Regions from separate parts of the Oxobacter pfennigii genome, predicted to be linked through region 1. Evidence: a T-box and tRNA genes for the amino acid it is inferred to sense, from the RefSeq annotation. Region 1 holds a T-box; the other holds one or more tRNA genes.
The links. The T-box of region 1 lies ahead of proS (proline--tRNA ligase). A T-box ahead of a tRNA ligase gene usually reads a tRNA of that ligase, here a tRNA-Pro.
Positions count from the first base shown of each region.

Region 2: it encodes a tRNA-Pro, which carries the amino acid that the T-box ahead of proS (proline--tRNA ligase) is inferred to sense. The anticodon was not compared.

Region 1 covers NZ_LKET01000021.1:80,529-88,216, reverse strand. Annotated here, with positions in the region: gene OXPF_RS03530 (hypothetical protein) at 1-235, shown strand, start outside; gene OXPF_RS03525 (hypothetical protein) at 422-769, shown strand; gene proS (proline--tRNA ligase) at 875-2,311, opposite strand; T-box leader at 2,391-2,621, opposite strand; gene OXPF_RS03515 (S-layer homology domain-containing protein) at 3,073-5,232, shown strand; gene OXPF_RS03510 (EcsC family protein) at 5,376-6,101, shown strand; gene OXPF_RS03505 (alpha/beta hydrolase) at 6,187-6,894, shown strand; gene OXPF_RS03500 (DUF4397 domain-containing protein) at 6,950-7,603, shown strand; gene OXPF_RS03495 (hypothetical protein) at 7,638-7,688, opposite strand, start outside.
Region 2 covers NZ_LKET01000032.1:123,547-131,234, reverse strand. Annotated here, with positions in the region: gene der (ribosome biogenesis GTPase Der) at 1-870, shown strand, start outside; gene OXPF_RS10800 (NAD(P)H-dependent glycerol-3-phosphate dehydrogenase) at 883-1,923, shown strand; gene OXPF_RS10795 (nitroreductase family protein) at 1,970-2,635, shown strand; gene OXPF_RS22475 (hypothetical protein) at 2,710-2,862, shown strand; gene OXPF_RS10790 (VOC family protein) at 3,103-3,483, opposite strand; tRNA gene OXPF_RS10785 (tRNA-Pro) at 3,651-3,726, shown strand; gene OXPF_RS10780 (S1 family peptidase) at 3,887-4,723, shown strand; gene OXPF_RS10775 (class I SAM-dependent methyltransferase) at 4,841-5,635, shown strand; gene OXPF_RS10770 (FtsW/RodA/SpoVE family cell cycle protein) at 5,741-7,042, opposite strand; gene OXPF_RS10765 (PadR family transcriptional regulator) at 7,033-7,371, opposite strand.

The sequences.
Region 1 (7,688 bases):
GTTTTATGCTCTTCTTATTCTCATAGTCATAGTGCTTCAGTTCGGCAGGCGTAAAAAAGTTGAATCCGGACTTGAGAAAGACGGCTGTGAGGGCTTCGCAGTAGCAGATAAGGGCGACGACCAGATTATCGACTCCAGTATTCTCTTCATCATCGTAGTATTTCTTCTTGTACTTTGCGCAGGATGCTGGTTCGGCGGTTCAAACAACTACGGGTATGGAGGCTACGGCTTCTAGTCAGTTTCTCCAGGAAGGGCATATGTGCCTCCATACCCTTCCTGTACATAGTGTTCTCTTACCTTCTTTCTACTGGTACTGAATCACCAATCCTTTATGATTCAGTACCCCAAATTACATATAAAATAAATTACTTAGGCGCATTATGAATATAACTTCCAATGCCTAAAAAGGGGGAAAATGAAATTGTCAAAACATCGTCATAAAGAAGAATGCTGCTACCCGATGGTTGCACCGACATGCGGTATGGGAGGCTATTCCGGGCATGGAAGCGGAGCTTCCGGAATAAGATGGATCTATGCCCTGTTAATCCTTATAATTATAGTATTACAGTTCGGCAGACGCAATAAGGGCGGATTACTTTCACAAGGCGACGGCTGCGGCTGCAGCGGTGAAGCAGTAGCTGCAAAAGGCGACGACCAGCTCATAGACAACAGTGTCCTCTTCATCATCATAGTATTCCTGCTTGTTCTTTGCGCAGGGTGCTGGGGCGGTTCAAACAAATATGGCTATGGTGGAGGCTACGGCTTCTAAAAATTTCAGGGAAGGGTATATGTGCCTCCATACCCTTCTCTTACATAAAATTTTAAGGAAAAAATCAGGAGCGGTTCAAATTGAACTGCTCCTGATTTTTTCCAGTTAATATGCTTTTCCCCAATAAACCATTTTTTCCGCCTTTTTGCCGCAGCACACACAGGTATCGGATACCTTTTCCTGTTCAAAGGGCATGCACCTTGATGTCGTGCCCGCAACCTCCTTAATTTTATCCTCACATTCCCTGTCACCGCACCACATAGCCTTTATAAATCCCGGCTTGTTTTCGGCCAATTCCTTGAGCTCTTCTATGTCAGCAGCTTTATATGTCTTCTCTTCTCTTACACTTTTAGCTTTATCATATAAAGACTTTTGAATATCTTCTAAAAGTTCAGGAAGCTTGGTTTCTATTTCGTCTAGTGAAACAAAAGTCTTTTCCCTCGTATCTCTTCTTACCAGTACTACCTGGTTTTTTTCAATATCCTTAGGTCCTATTTCCAGCCTTACTGGAACACCTTTCATTTCGTATTCATTGAACTTCCAGCCCGGCATTTTGTCGCTTGTATCCATTTTTACCCTTGCAATTTTAGAAATCCTGTCTTTAATTTCATTTGCCTTGCCAACAACACCTTCAACATGCTGGGATATGGGTATTATGACAACCTGGATGGGTGCAACTTTAGGAGGGAGCACCAATCCGCTGTCATCTCCATGTACCATTATAATGGCACCCATTATACGGGTGGACATTCCCCAGGAGGTTTCGTATACATATTTTAATTTCCCGTCCTTATCGGTAAACTGTATATCAAAAGCTTTTGCAAAATTATCCCCGAAGTTATGGGATGTTCCGGCCTGAAGTGCTTTTCCGTCATGCATCAATGCTTCTATAGTATATGTGGCACTTGCACCTGCAAATTTCTCTTTATCCGTCTTTTGCCCCTTTACAACAGGAATGGCTAAAAACTCTTCGGCTAAGGTTGCATATACATTTAGCATCCTTACTGTTTCTTCTTCTGCCTCTTTTTCAGTTGCATGAATTGTGTGGCCTTCCTGCCATAAAAATTCCGCAGTCCTTAAAAAGGGGCGTGTCGTCTTTTCCCATCTTACAACGGAACACCATTGATTATATAATTTGGGAAGATCGTTATAGGATTGTACTGTCTTTGACCAATGGTCGCAAAACAGCGTTTCGGACGTAGGGCGCACGCACAGCCTTTCAGTGAGCTCTTCACTTCCTCCATGAGTAACCCATGCCACCTCAGGGGCAAAACCTTCTACATGTTCCTTTTCCTTATTTAACAGGCTTTCAGGTATGAACATGGGCATATAGACATTTTCATGTCCTGTTTCCTTAAACATCCTATCCAGTTCTCTTTGTATGTTTTCCCATATTGCATAACCGTATGGGCGTATTACCATACATCCTCTTACGCCTGAATAGTCAGCAAGCTCTGCCTTTTTAACTATATCGGTATACCATTGTGCAAAATCCTCATCCATCGATGTGATAGCTTCTACGAATTTCTTCTCCTTTGCCATATGAATCCTCCTCGATTACGAAAGTTAGTGCCTTCGTTATATTTTTTCCAATTTAAACACAAAAAAGCCTCCAATCCCTGCAAGGGACCGAGGCATACGGTGGTACCACCCTAATTAATATATCAAGCGATATATTATCTCATTTTAATAACGGTAATTTCCGCTGCAGCCTAATGAATATCTCAATTGATATGGTTCGGTGCAGGACTCAAAGGCGGGTTCAAAAGATGCTTTTATAGAATCTCTCAGCAAATGATTCCTTTTCTGTATAATTGCTTCTCTTTCTACTATACCTTTTCACAGTCTTAATATAAAGCTGTAATCTTTATCTTAAATTATTATATAAATGTTGTCAATATGGAGATTTCTCAGAATAAAACAAAAACGTTAAAAAATTCACTGAATAATCATAGAGTTGAGATTTCTAAATTGCTATACTATTATTGTGAAGGATGAATATACCACCTAGGATTTTTAATTTTAGATATAGCAGTTTTTTTGTAATATTTGCAGTTTATTCTTAGTAATTTATGAGCTTTACTACTCTCAATCCTTTACAATTATTTTGCAAATTTCTTTAATACTTCCCTACATATAAAAAATGTGAGTCTTGTCCCTCACATTTTTTATTTTTGCATTTTATTGCTTTGCCCATAAATATACAATAAAATTTAATTATAATTTCTAATCTTGCTAAATTTTCGGAACACTTATATTTTTTTCCCGTCTTTAATAAAAGAAAATGAAAAAGGAGGCTATTTATGAAAAAGAAAACTTCTATTTTACTGGTTTTAACATTATTAATTTCGCTTGTTATACCGGTTACATCCTTTGCCGAGGATAACACCGGTCTCAACAATGCCATCAGCACTGCCAAAAACTTAATTGGCATAATAGAAACCTATGATGATTTTTCATACAATATGTATACCACTGACGGAAAAACCGTTTACGGCCTTAACTGGAGGGACAGTAAAAATTTAAAAGGCAGTGTGGATGTTACCATTGATTCAAACAACAGGATATTAAACTATTATTCCTACAAGCCTTATGAAAAAAACAAAGACTCTAAAATGCCCACTGTAAGTAAAACTGAGGCCAAAGCAAAAGCTGATGAATTTATTAAAAAAATCAATCCTGAAATGTGGACTAAGCTTGAGTTCAAAGAGGATGCAGCGCCAGTAAATATAAACGATACCGGCTATTACTTCAGCTATATACGTATTGAAAACGGTATACCTTTTATGCAAAATAACGTAAATGTTACAGTTAACAATAGCACAGGAAAGGTTGAAAGCTTTTACAGCAACTGGACTGATGATTTGGTATTCCCCCAGTCATCCAATTTAATAAAATTGGATGAAGCTGAAAAGATATATGCAGAAAAACTGGGGCTTAAGCTGGGAATTAAAATGAACTACACCGATAAAAACAGGACTCCCTACCTTGTATACACAAATGTATATAACAACCGTTCAATTGACGCCATAACCGGAGAGATAGTATCGGCTTCAGATATTTATTATGCACTGGCAAAAGAAGCTTCCGCCCGCGGAGCATCCTATGATATGGCAGCTGGGAACACAGCAAGTATACCTTTAACTCCCGAAGAATTAAGTGCAGTTCAAGATGCATCAAACTTCATTGCCCAGACTAAAGCCGAGGATATTGCCAGAAAACTCCTGGCCTTAAACAATACCTTCAAGCTGGAATCAGTTAATTTATACAGTACCGGCCAGAATGATGAATTCTCCTGGAGCCTGTATTTCACCAAGGAGACAAAGTCAAATGATAAAGCCACATATGAAAGCGCCAGCATTTCAATAGATGCAAAAACAGGGGAAGTTTTAAACTTTTACAGATATTCCTCTAATGATAATGAAGGCAAGGTTAAATATGATAAGGACCAATCCCTTAAAAAGGCCCAGGATTTTATCAAATCCATGCAGCCTTCAAGGGTTAGCGAAATAGAATATACAACCTGGCAGGAGGGAACTCCGATACCTTATGCACAAGAAGAAGCCCCCAGAAACTATTATTTCACATTTACAAGGAAAGCTGACGGTGCATACTTTATAGATAACGGCTTTAACGTCACAGTGAATGCCGTATCAGGAGAAATAACCAACTACAGCTACAACTGGTATAAAGGCGAGCTTCCGGATGCATCAGCCATAATAAATTCCGAGCAGGCCCATAAAATATTGTTTGAAAACGTAGGATTGACTCTTCAATATGTTGCCGACTATTCAAACCCGGCACAATCAAAAGTCATTGCGCCGCCTGCAAAGGATACTAAACCGACAATAAGACTGGTTTATGCGGTAAATACCGATAAGCCGTCAAACATCCATGCAGTAACAGGCAAGCTCCTTGATTATGCAGGAACAGAGTACAAGGAAAAAACAGTTTCACAGTATACGGATATAGCCGGTCACAGTGCTGAAGACCGAATCAGAATACTTGCAGAGTATGGAATATCTTTAGACGGAACTGAATTTAAACCGAATGAAAATATAATCCAGAAAGATTTCTTATATCTCCTGCAAAAATCCATCGACCCATATGTAAGCTTTAAACCTACAGGAGAGAAACAAGCTGATGAGGATTTCTACAACTATTTAATTAGGTCTGGGATAATCCTTGAAAATGAGAAAGACCCACTGGCCACTGTGAAAAAGGAAGATGCAGTTAAATTTTTAATCCGGGGCTTAAAATATGACAGTGTGGCAAAAATACAGGGGATATTTAATCTTCCATTCACCGACAAGGATTCAATAAATCCCGAGCTTCAAGGCCATATGGCAATCGCTTACGGCTTAGGTATTATTAAAGATGATAACGGCAGCATCAATCCTTCCAGTCTCATAACAAGAGCCGATGCTGCAGTAGCATTATATAATTTCCTCAACGCAAACTAAACTTTAAATAAAAGGAGGCTTCGAACACAACAACGAAGCTTCCTTTTTTGTTGTATTTAACCTCTCTTAATAGCAGTGGCATATACATATATAATATAAAGAAGTATAATCATATATATTAGAAAAGCGAATGTGGTGATTTTATGATTTCATATGAAGATAAATCAATACAGGAATTAAAAGAGTGGCATAGGGAAATATTAAGAAGGCCTTCTATTACAAGCCGTATATCAAAGAATTTTCAAAATACAGTCAACACTATAATTCCTGATAAGTTTCACCAGGTGATTACCGAAGCTATAAAAAATATGGTCAAAGCCGTTCTAACAGGGTCGGAATTTATTACCGGATATCCGCTGGTGGCTGCGCCTTTAGAAGAAAGGGAACGTAAGGTTAGGGAAAGGATTAATTTTTATAAAGGCACTGCGGCAGTTGAAGGTGCTAGTACCGGTGCAGGAGGTTTTCTTTTAAGTCTTGCCGATTTTCCGCTGCTATTAAGCATTGAAATGAAGTTTCTCTTTGATACGGCAAGCCTTTATGGCTTTGATGTAAGGAATTATAAAGAAAGATTATATATACTCTATATATTTCAACTGGCATTTTCCAGCCCTGTTAAAATTGCCGAAAACTACAAGCAGCTTAAGGATTGGAAAAAGATTTACGATGAACTTCCCATGGATATCAACTCTTTTGATTGGAGAACCTTTCAGCAGGAATATAGGGATTACATAGACTTAGCGAAAATGCTTCAGATGCTTCCGGGGATAGGTGCAGTGGCAGGAGCTTACGCCAACTACAAGCTCCTCGATAAACTTGGTAAAACCGCAATGAATGCATACAGGCTGCGTATACTAGATATTAACATATGATTTCTTCTTTGATTGCTTGATATCATGCAATGAACATTGCATCATACCAGCAATCAAGACTGTAAAAGAGGTGCAAAAGTTATTTATGGAAGATAAGATAGGCTGTCTTATAGTACATGGCTTTGGCGGCAGTGTATGGGAAATACAACCTTTATCCGATTACCTAAGCAGCAAGGGTATTGTGACAGTTTGCCCAAAGCTTAAAGGCCATACAGGAGTAAGGCGAGACCTTGCTCATGTTAATTATGAAGATTGGATACAATCCGCACAAGAAGGTTTGGATGAGCTTAAAAGCAAATGCAGCTTTATTGTCTTAGTGGGTTTTTCAATGGGGGGATTGATTTGCGTCAATTTGGCCTTAAAAAACCATGTGGATAGTATTGTCACATTGAATACTCCCATATATTACTGGGACTTTAAAAGAATAGCACTAAACCTGAAACAGGATTTTAAAAGAAGAGACTATAAATATCTTAAGTTCTATGTCAGAACGAGTGTTGAAAAGCCCCTTTATTCCCTTATTAATTTCAGAAAACTTCTTTATATAACAAAGCCGCTTTTTAAGGAAATAAACAACCCCATGCTTATTATCCAGGCATTAGAGGATGATACGGTACAGCGAAGAAGCGCTGATTATATATACAAAACCATATCATCCGTCCATAAGGAATTAAAATATTTTACCGGGTCTGACCACATAATATGCCGCAGCTCCGTTTGCAGCAAGGTTTTTAATACGGCGTATGAATTTTTAAATAAAATATATGAAATGAAAAACAGATCAGTCCTATAGCAATTCAGAGGCATCCTTCATATAATAGTGTAATCTCATATTTGGAGGATGTCCCGTGTTTGATTTTTTAAGCTATAATTCCATGGATTCTTATATACCTCAACAAAAACAAGTCCCTTCTTGCCATGTGCGTATTCTTCAGATATCTCCCCGAACAAAAAAGGCGGATATATATTCAAATGGACAGCTTATTGCAAAAGGCTTAGGGTTTAAAAAATTTACCCCTTATTTCACACTACCTGCCGGCAAGCATAATATCAAGGCGCTTATGAATATAAATAAACCCGCCCTTGCAGATGACACTTTTATAATAAAAGAAGGATTGATATATACCCTTGCTTTGATTGGAGGCAGGGAGGATATACAGTTTATTTTATTTGAGGATATATTGGTTAAAGAACACGAAAATACATCAAATATAAGGCTGGCTAATTTATCTTCGGATTCTTCAGTCTTGAACCTTTCCATTAACAAAGGCGACACCTTGATAGAAGATGTACAGTATAAAACCTCATCTGATTATACTGCAATCTCTCCGGGAAAATATGTATTGAGATTGGAGATCCCGGAAAGATACCATGTTACAATCCCAGATATGGAATTTAAAGATGGTTGGAATTATACTATTTACGCCTTAGGTACTATAAATTCAAAACTAAACCTTCAGGCTTTTTCCATCCTCGACGGAAACACCTATTTACATTCATAAAAGCGCAGAATCATCTGCGCTTTTGTATTACGGATTATTTCCCTATCACATAGTTTATAACAGCTTCTATAGGATCAGCCGGACT
Region 2 (7,688 bases), on a different contig from region 1:
GGCATGGGAGATTTATTGGATGAGATAGTTGCTCATTTTAAAAATATTGAAGAAGATGAGGAAGAGGATGATGTCACAAAGGTTGCCATAGTGGGTAAACCCAACGTGGGAAAATCTTCCCTTATAAACAAGCTGGTCAAGGAAGAAAGGGTTATCGTAAGCGATATACCCGGCACCACCAGGGACGCCATAGATACTCCCTTTGAATATAAAGGCGATAAATTCATATTGATTGACACAGCAGGTATAAGAAGAAAAAGCAAGGTCAATGAAGAAGTGGAAAGATACAGCGTTATAAGGTCTCTTACTGCCATAGAGAGATCTGATGTGTGCCTAATTATGATTGATGCCAATGAAGGTGTAACTGAACAGGATTCAAAGATTGCCGGTCTTGCTCATGAAGCAGGAAAGGGAATTGTTATAGTAGTTAATAAGTGGGACTTAATCGAGAAAGATGACAAAACCATGAATGAATTCAGAAATAAAATAAGGGCGGATTTAAGCTTTATGACCTATGCTCCTGTGATTTTCATATCTGCCAAAACCGGCCAGAGGGTTGAGAAAGTCATCGAGCTTATAAAATTCACTGCCAATCAGAATGCCATGAGGATTTCAACGGGGGTATTGAATGATATTATATCCGATGCTGTTATGATGAATCAGGCGCCCATGGGGAAAGGGAAGAGGCTTAAAATTTTTTATGCCACTCAAGCTTCGACAAAGCCCCCAACCTTTATTCTATTTGTTAATGACCCTGAGATAATGCATTTTTCCTACGAAAGATATCTGGAAAATCAACTGAGGGAAAGGTTTGGATTAGAAGGCACTCCTGTAAGGTTTATCTACAGAGCCAGAAATGAAGGTGAATAGGAGGTATTGTAAATGAGTAAAGTATCGGTAATCGGTGCCGGAAGCTGGGGCACCGCACTTTCCATCCTTCTTGCAAAGAAGGGCTTAAGAGTATCCATCTGGGACAGGAATGACGGCCTTTTAAATGATATAAAAAAAGCAAGGGAAAATATCAAATATCTTCCGGGTGTAATCATACCACAGAATGTGGAAGTTTATCCGGACATAATTGAATGCATAAAAGATACCGATTTAATTGTTCTGGGAGTACCTTCCCATGCCATAAGGGAGATATGCAAAAATATAAAAGGGAGCTTAAATGATGGTCAAAAAATCGTAAGTATTGCCAAGGGCATTGAGAACGATACATATTTAAGGATGTCTCAAGTTATTGAAGAAGAAACGGGAATTAATGATGTATGCGTACTTTCAGGCCCCAGCCACGCCGAAGAGGTATCAAGGGATATCCCTACAACGGTAGTGGTATCTTCAAGGAAGAGGACTGTTGCCGAATACGTTCAGGATATTTTTATGACACCTAAATTCAGGGTATATACCAACCCGGATATTACAGGAGTGGAATTGGGGGGTGCAATAAAGAACATAATAGCACTGGCAGCCGGCATATCCGACGGATTAGGGTACGGCGACAATACAAAGGCCGCATTGATGACAAGAGGGCTTGCTGAAATGACAAGGTTAGGAGTAGCTATGGGAGCGGACACTTTCACCTTCTCCGGGCTTTCGGGCATAGGGGATTTAATTGTTACCTGCACCAGCATGCACAGCAGAAACAGGCGTGCCGGCATATTGATAGGCCAGGGGAAGAGTGTAAATGAAGCATTAACAGAAGTAAAAATGGTGGTAGAGGGCGTTAAAACCACAAAGGCTGCCTATGAGCTTTCCAAGAGATATCAGGTAGAAATGCCCATTACAGAAAAGCTCTATGAAGTTCTTTTTCAGGACAAAAACCCAAAATATGCAGTAACAGAGCTTATGCTGAGGGAGAAGACCATAGAGCTTCATGAAAATGAAGAAGTCGTCACCCGCGAGCAAAAATCCTGGGAATTGTAATAAAGTGTTAATATATCTATCCAATTAATTAAAGGAGGAAGGTAAAATGGATATTTATGAAGCTATAAATAACCGTCACTCTGTGCGAAGCTACTTAGACAAAAGAATCCCCGATGAAATAGTTGCAGAGCTTCTTTTAGAGATTAAAAAATGCAATGAAGAAAGCGGCTTAAACCTGCAGCTTGTAACAAATGAACCAAAAGCCTTCAGCGGAGTATTGGCCCATTACGGGAAATTCGTAAATGTTAAAAATTATATAGCTTTAGTGGGCAAAAAGGATAAAGACTTGGATGAGAAATTGGGATATTACGGAGAAAGAATAGTCTTAAAATCTTTTATGATGGGACTTGATACCTGCTGGGTAGGAGCCACATACAGTAAAAGCAAATGTGCATGTGAAGTTAACCCGGGAGAAATCTTACGCGGTGTAATTTCTATAGGCTACGGCGAAAATAAAGGCAAGCCCCATAAGAATAAACCATTAGAAAAGCTTTGCAAAGTTGAGGGTCCTATGCCTGATTGGTTTTTATCCGGTATGAAGGCAGCAATGCTGGCGCCTACAGCTGTAAACCAGCAAAAATTTTTATTTACACTTAAAGGCAATACCATAAAAGCAGAAGAAACTGGGGGCTTTTACTCTAAAATGGATTTGGGTATTGTAAAGTATCATTTTGAAATTGGCGCCGGAATGGACAATTGCAAGTGGATATAATTTACATAATCTTAACAAGAACATAATTAGATTTTATATTGACACCTGTATTATTTAATATGAGGTGTGTTGATATGAAATCTTTTTTTTATAAATTGCTTTTATTTCTTCGCAAGATGCTTGTAGAGAGCAAAGGAATTTCAATAAGTGAAAATGAAATTAAAACCGGAAAACCGATTTTGGATAAAATAATCAGTGAATATGTGGAAGAAAGTAGGCCTTATTGATTAAATCATTAAGACCTTGTTATTTTTCTCGAACTTCTCGTTCCAGCCAATTGTCTAAATCTCATTTCGTGAAGGCAAATCACTTTCTAGTTTTTTATAAGCAAAGCCTTTGTTAAATTCTAAAGCTTTACTTTCATCAATATTGTATATTTCATCATTTCGAAGTATTATATTTACATCTTTTGGCGAGGTATCAGCCTCCTATAAATTTAATCTGATTATAAGTATTCTTAACTTGAATCATGGCATGTTATCTTTGGCGCAGAGGCAAAATGGATGTCCGGCAGGATCTATCATAGTCACAAATTCATTGCCTCCAAACTGAGACAATGCTTTAGTTGCACCAAGGGACAATGCATATTCAACTGCTGAAACCACATCCGGAACCTGGAAATCAAAATGCATCTGTTTTTGCTGTCTATCGTTTTCCTCAGGCCATATGGGAGGGCTGTAGGATTCTTCTTCTATAAACAGAAATATGATTCCACTACTGCTGCATAGTGCAGGACGGCCGAACATTGTGCGCTTTTCCCAGCCAAGCAATTTATAGTAGAATTCACATAACTTTTCTTGGTCATCACAATCAATCATTATGTTGCCCAAGCATATATCATCAATCATAGAATTCCTCCTAACTTATTATTTATCAACGTACTTTAAGTATATCATAAAAGCATGGAAATAAGTGCCTGCGCTATTATTTTTAAAAAGCCTTATAATATATCTAGAAAATCACTTGATTTATTGCATTTGCTGAATTATAATAATAAATGTTCTCGAAAAAATATCTGGGTGTGGCGCAGATGGTAGCGCGCCAGAATGGGGTTCTGGAGGTCGCAAGTTCAAATCTTGTCACCCAGACCAGAAAGACATAGCTTTCCGTCAAGGGGAAGTTATGTCTTTCTTAATTTCAGAAAACATGGTATTATAACCTCAAAACCGCTTAATACCTGGCAAAAGGCAAGCTGCTGATTATTTATATAATGAGGATAATATGCAATGCAAGGAGGGAGCGAAAGTAGCTGTGGAAAAAAGATTATCAAGGAAAAGCAAAAAGACAATAAGCATTGTAATTAGTGCTGTTGTATGTATCTCCATTATAGGAAGTTCTTTTTTTTATGATTACATATGTCGTACCAGAAAGAATGTAGATTTCCAAGAAATAATTAATCATGAGGTGAAATCCTCAACTTTGTATATTATTAGTGAAACTGCAACAATATCAGGAAACGACGAATCATTTAGCTATGGCGCTGGATTTGGTGGCGTGGTTTTTTCTGAGGCCGATGGAGTATATTATGCCCTTACGGCTCTGCACGCCGTAGACAACAATCCAACACACTTATATGTTCTCTCTTATGATGATTTAACATATAATGAACGCATTGCACAGCAAGAACAACATATAGGGTTAAGAGACTATTATAAGACTTTACCTATAGCAGAAGTGGTTTATTCTGATGAGGAGTATGATCTTGCTATCCTTAAATTTAGTTGCAGTGATTCTTTTGGAATATTAAATATTGCCTCAAACACCCCGGCTTTTAAAGATCAAGTTGCGATTATTAGCAGTCCATTAAATGAAGGGAGAAATGAAATCACTTATGGTTCGATTATTTCAAAAAAACCAGTCAAATTTGGCGATACAAACGGAGAGAATCAGCGATTAGTAATCAAAACATCCGCCTATGATAATTTCGGTAGTAGTGGAAGTGTTTTATTAAATAAACAATCAGAAATAGCGGGGATTGTTTTAGGCGGTGGCCGTGATATCTTTGATAATTTCAGATATTCTTTGGTAATGCCCGCAAATGAGATAAATGATTTCATAACAACATGGTATTCAAGTAAAAAGCAATAGCTGTCTATGATGGATTAACTACAAAAATCTTTTCATATTATATGGTATAATTCAATTAGCCAATAACAGAAATTGAACGCATTATTCAGAGAATTAAAAGGGAGTGTGCTTACTTAAATGGATATCCGAATAAATGCCGATAGATTTAACGGTTTCGCAGAAACTTATAAAAGCGCACGACCAGCAATGCCATTTTATCCCGTAAAGACAATTATTCGCTATTTAGGGAATACACCGGACCGGATTGTGGATTTAGGATGCGGAACAGGACTATCGACTGTTGTTTGGAGTGACTACTGCAGTCAAATAATCGGCGTTGAACCAAGTACAGATATGATTACCGTTGCCAAAAGAAAGGCAAATAATAAGATTAGCTTTATTAATGCATTTAGCCATGATACCGGAATTGAAAGTGATTCTTCAGATGTGGTTATTTGTTCTCAATCATTTCATTGGATGGAGCCAATAGCAACTTTAACAGAAGTAAACAGAATTTTAAAAGCCGGAGGTGTTTTTGCTACTGTTGATTGTGATTGGCCGCCTGTTTCAATTTGGCAGGCTGATCAAGCATATGACATCCTTTATAAAAAGGTGAGAGAGTTAGAAGAAAAGTTACCTGATGTAAAAGATACATTTATTCGTTACAATAAAGAAGAACATTTATCCAACATAAAAAACAGTTGTTATTTTCGGTATGCAAGAGAAATTGTTTTTTCCAACACAGAACTATGTACGTCGGAACGCTTTATCAATATAATCATCAGCCAGGGTAGCTTACAAGCTATTATTACAAAATACCCAGAATTATTATTAGACGATATTGTCGCTTTCAAGAATAAAATCATCAGGCTTTTTCAAGATGAAATGTTTGAAATCGACTTTTCGTATCGTATGCGCTTAGCTGTGAAATAATTTTCCATGGAAAGCCTTAAAGTACAACTCTTTAAGGCTTTTTTAATGTTATAATAACACTTTTGTTTTTTCACTCCTGATAATCTGATGACAACCTCACATTTTTTATGCATAAAATGCAATTTCTCTTATATTTCTTCGTCTGTATATGCCTAATATCAGTCCTATCACAATCATATTAATAATAAATTGAGTTCCCCCATAGCTTATAAAGGGTAATCCGGTTCCGCCTAAAGGTGCTAATCCTAAAACCATTAGAATATTCCATAAAAATTGTATGGAAAAAACTGCTGCAAAACCACTTAATAATAGTTTGCCGTAATTATTTTTTACTAAACCAACTAATCCGGCTATACGGACTATAAAGGAGATAAACAGTGCTATCAATATGAGTCCTGCAATCCATCCAAAAGTATATACTACATAAGCAAATATAAAATCGGTATGGACTTCCGGTATAACTCCCGGTTTAAATGTAAACCCCTGCCCTAATAAACCTGCAGAATGAAGTACCTTACTTAATTGAATATTGATATATCCGCTTCCAGAAGGGTCTTTGTTCGGATTGAGAAAGATAAAAAACCGTTTTACTCTATATGGCCTGCTGAATATCTGAAATAAAAATATTATAATTTCAGAGCCTATTATACCAAGAATATATTTTAGCTTTGCACCGGACATGATTGCGAGAACTAAAAATGCGGTTGAATATATTAGTATGCTGTCAAGTGAGGGCACTGCCAACATAAGAATAATTGGAAATATGAGCAGCCCCAGGCTGTATAGAATATTTTTGGGTTGATTCCAGTTCCAGTTATCCATTATACCTGACAGTGCAATAACATAAAATAAGAGACATGCTTCTACAGGAATAACAAAAGGACCTATTGAAAACCGTAATAATCCATTTACGGGACGACCAAATAAAATTGAGTATATTATAAATATTGAAGTTATTATATATATGTATTTGGAATATGGTTTTATCTTCTTGTAATCAAAAAAGTACAGACCTACCGCAGCAGCTATTCCTAAAATACTAAATGACAAACTTCTAATAAGTATTGAAGAAGGGTTATAGTAGGATGCACCTTGTGTTGCTATCAAGTAATTAGTTATTATCCCGAAACTTGCAAGCATGAATGTCAGGGCCAATATGCCCCATTCCGGTTTAGACTTGTGAACTTTATTCAATTGATTTCCGACTGTTATAGCGTCACCCATTTGGGCAACTGCTTTATTTATTGAATCAGTTTCGGTAAAACCCTCATTTAAATATTCTTCTGCCAACTCTGTAATGTGGCTTTGTATTTCTAGGCTTATTTCTTTATGAATTTCTTTAAAGCGTACTTGTGAACACACATCGTTTATATATTCCCGGGCTTTATTATTACTACCTAATTCCATACGATCTCCTCCAATAAAACCTTATCTACCGCGCTCTTAAAAGTGAACCATTCCTCTTGCTTTTCCTTAACCTGCAATTTCCCGGCATCCGTAATTTTATAATACTTCCTTTTACGGCTCTCAACTTCATCCCAATAAGATAAGACAAAACCTTCTGCCTCAAGGGAATGTAAAATCGGATAAAGTGTTCCTTCCTTGAAGTTAAAAACACCATCTGACTTCTTATCTATTTCTTTTATAATCTCATAACCGTACATTGGCTTACGGTCAAGTAAAGTTAAGATAAGGATTACAGTGCTTCCCTTAAGCAACTCTTTGTTAACCTTCATAAGTACCACCTCAAATCTATATATTGAATTACTATGCATAGCATATCTATGTATTACTATAGAACTATTCTATTTTAATGTCAATAATGGTTATTAAAATATATAGCGAGATTATTGTCTGTTTTTTCTTTAGCTTGACTTATGGCTTACCATAATATAACATTTTGATATTGAGGTATCTCAAAATCATAAATACATGAATTAAGGCAGGCAATTTGAGAACTTGAAAATTGCCCCGAAAGCCAGACTTTTTCAACTTACAGACTACAACATGAATTTACTGTTTTTGTGTTATACTAAATATAAAAAATGGAGGG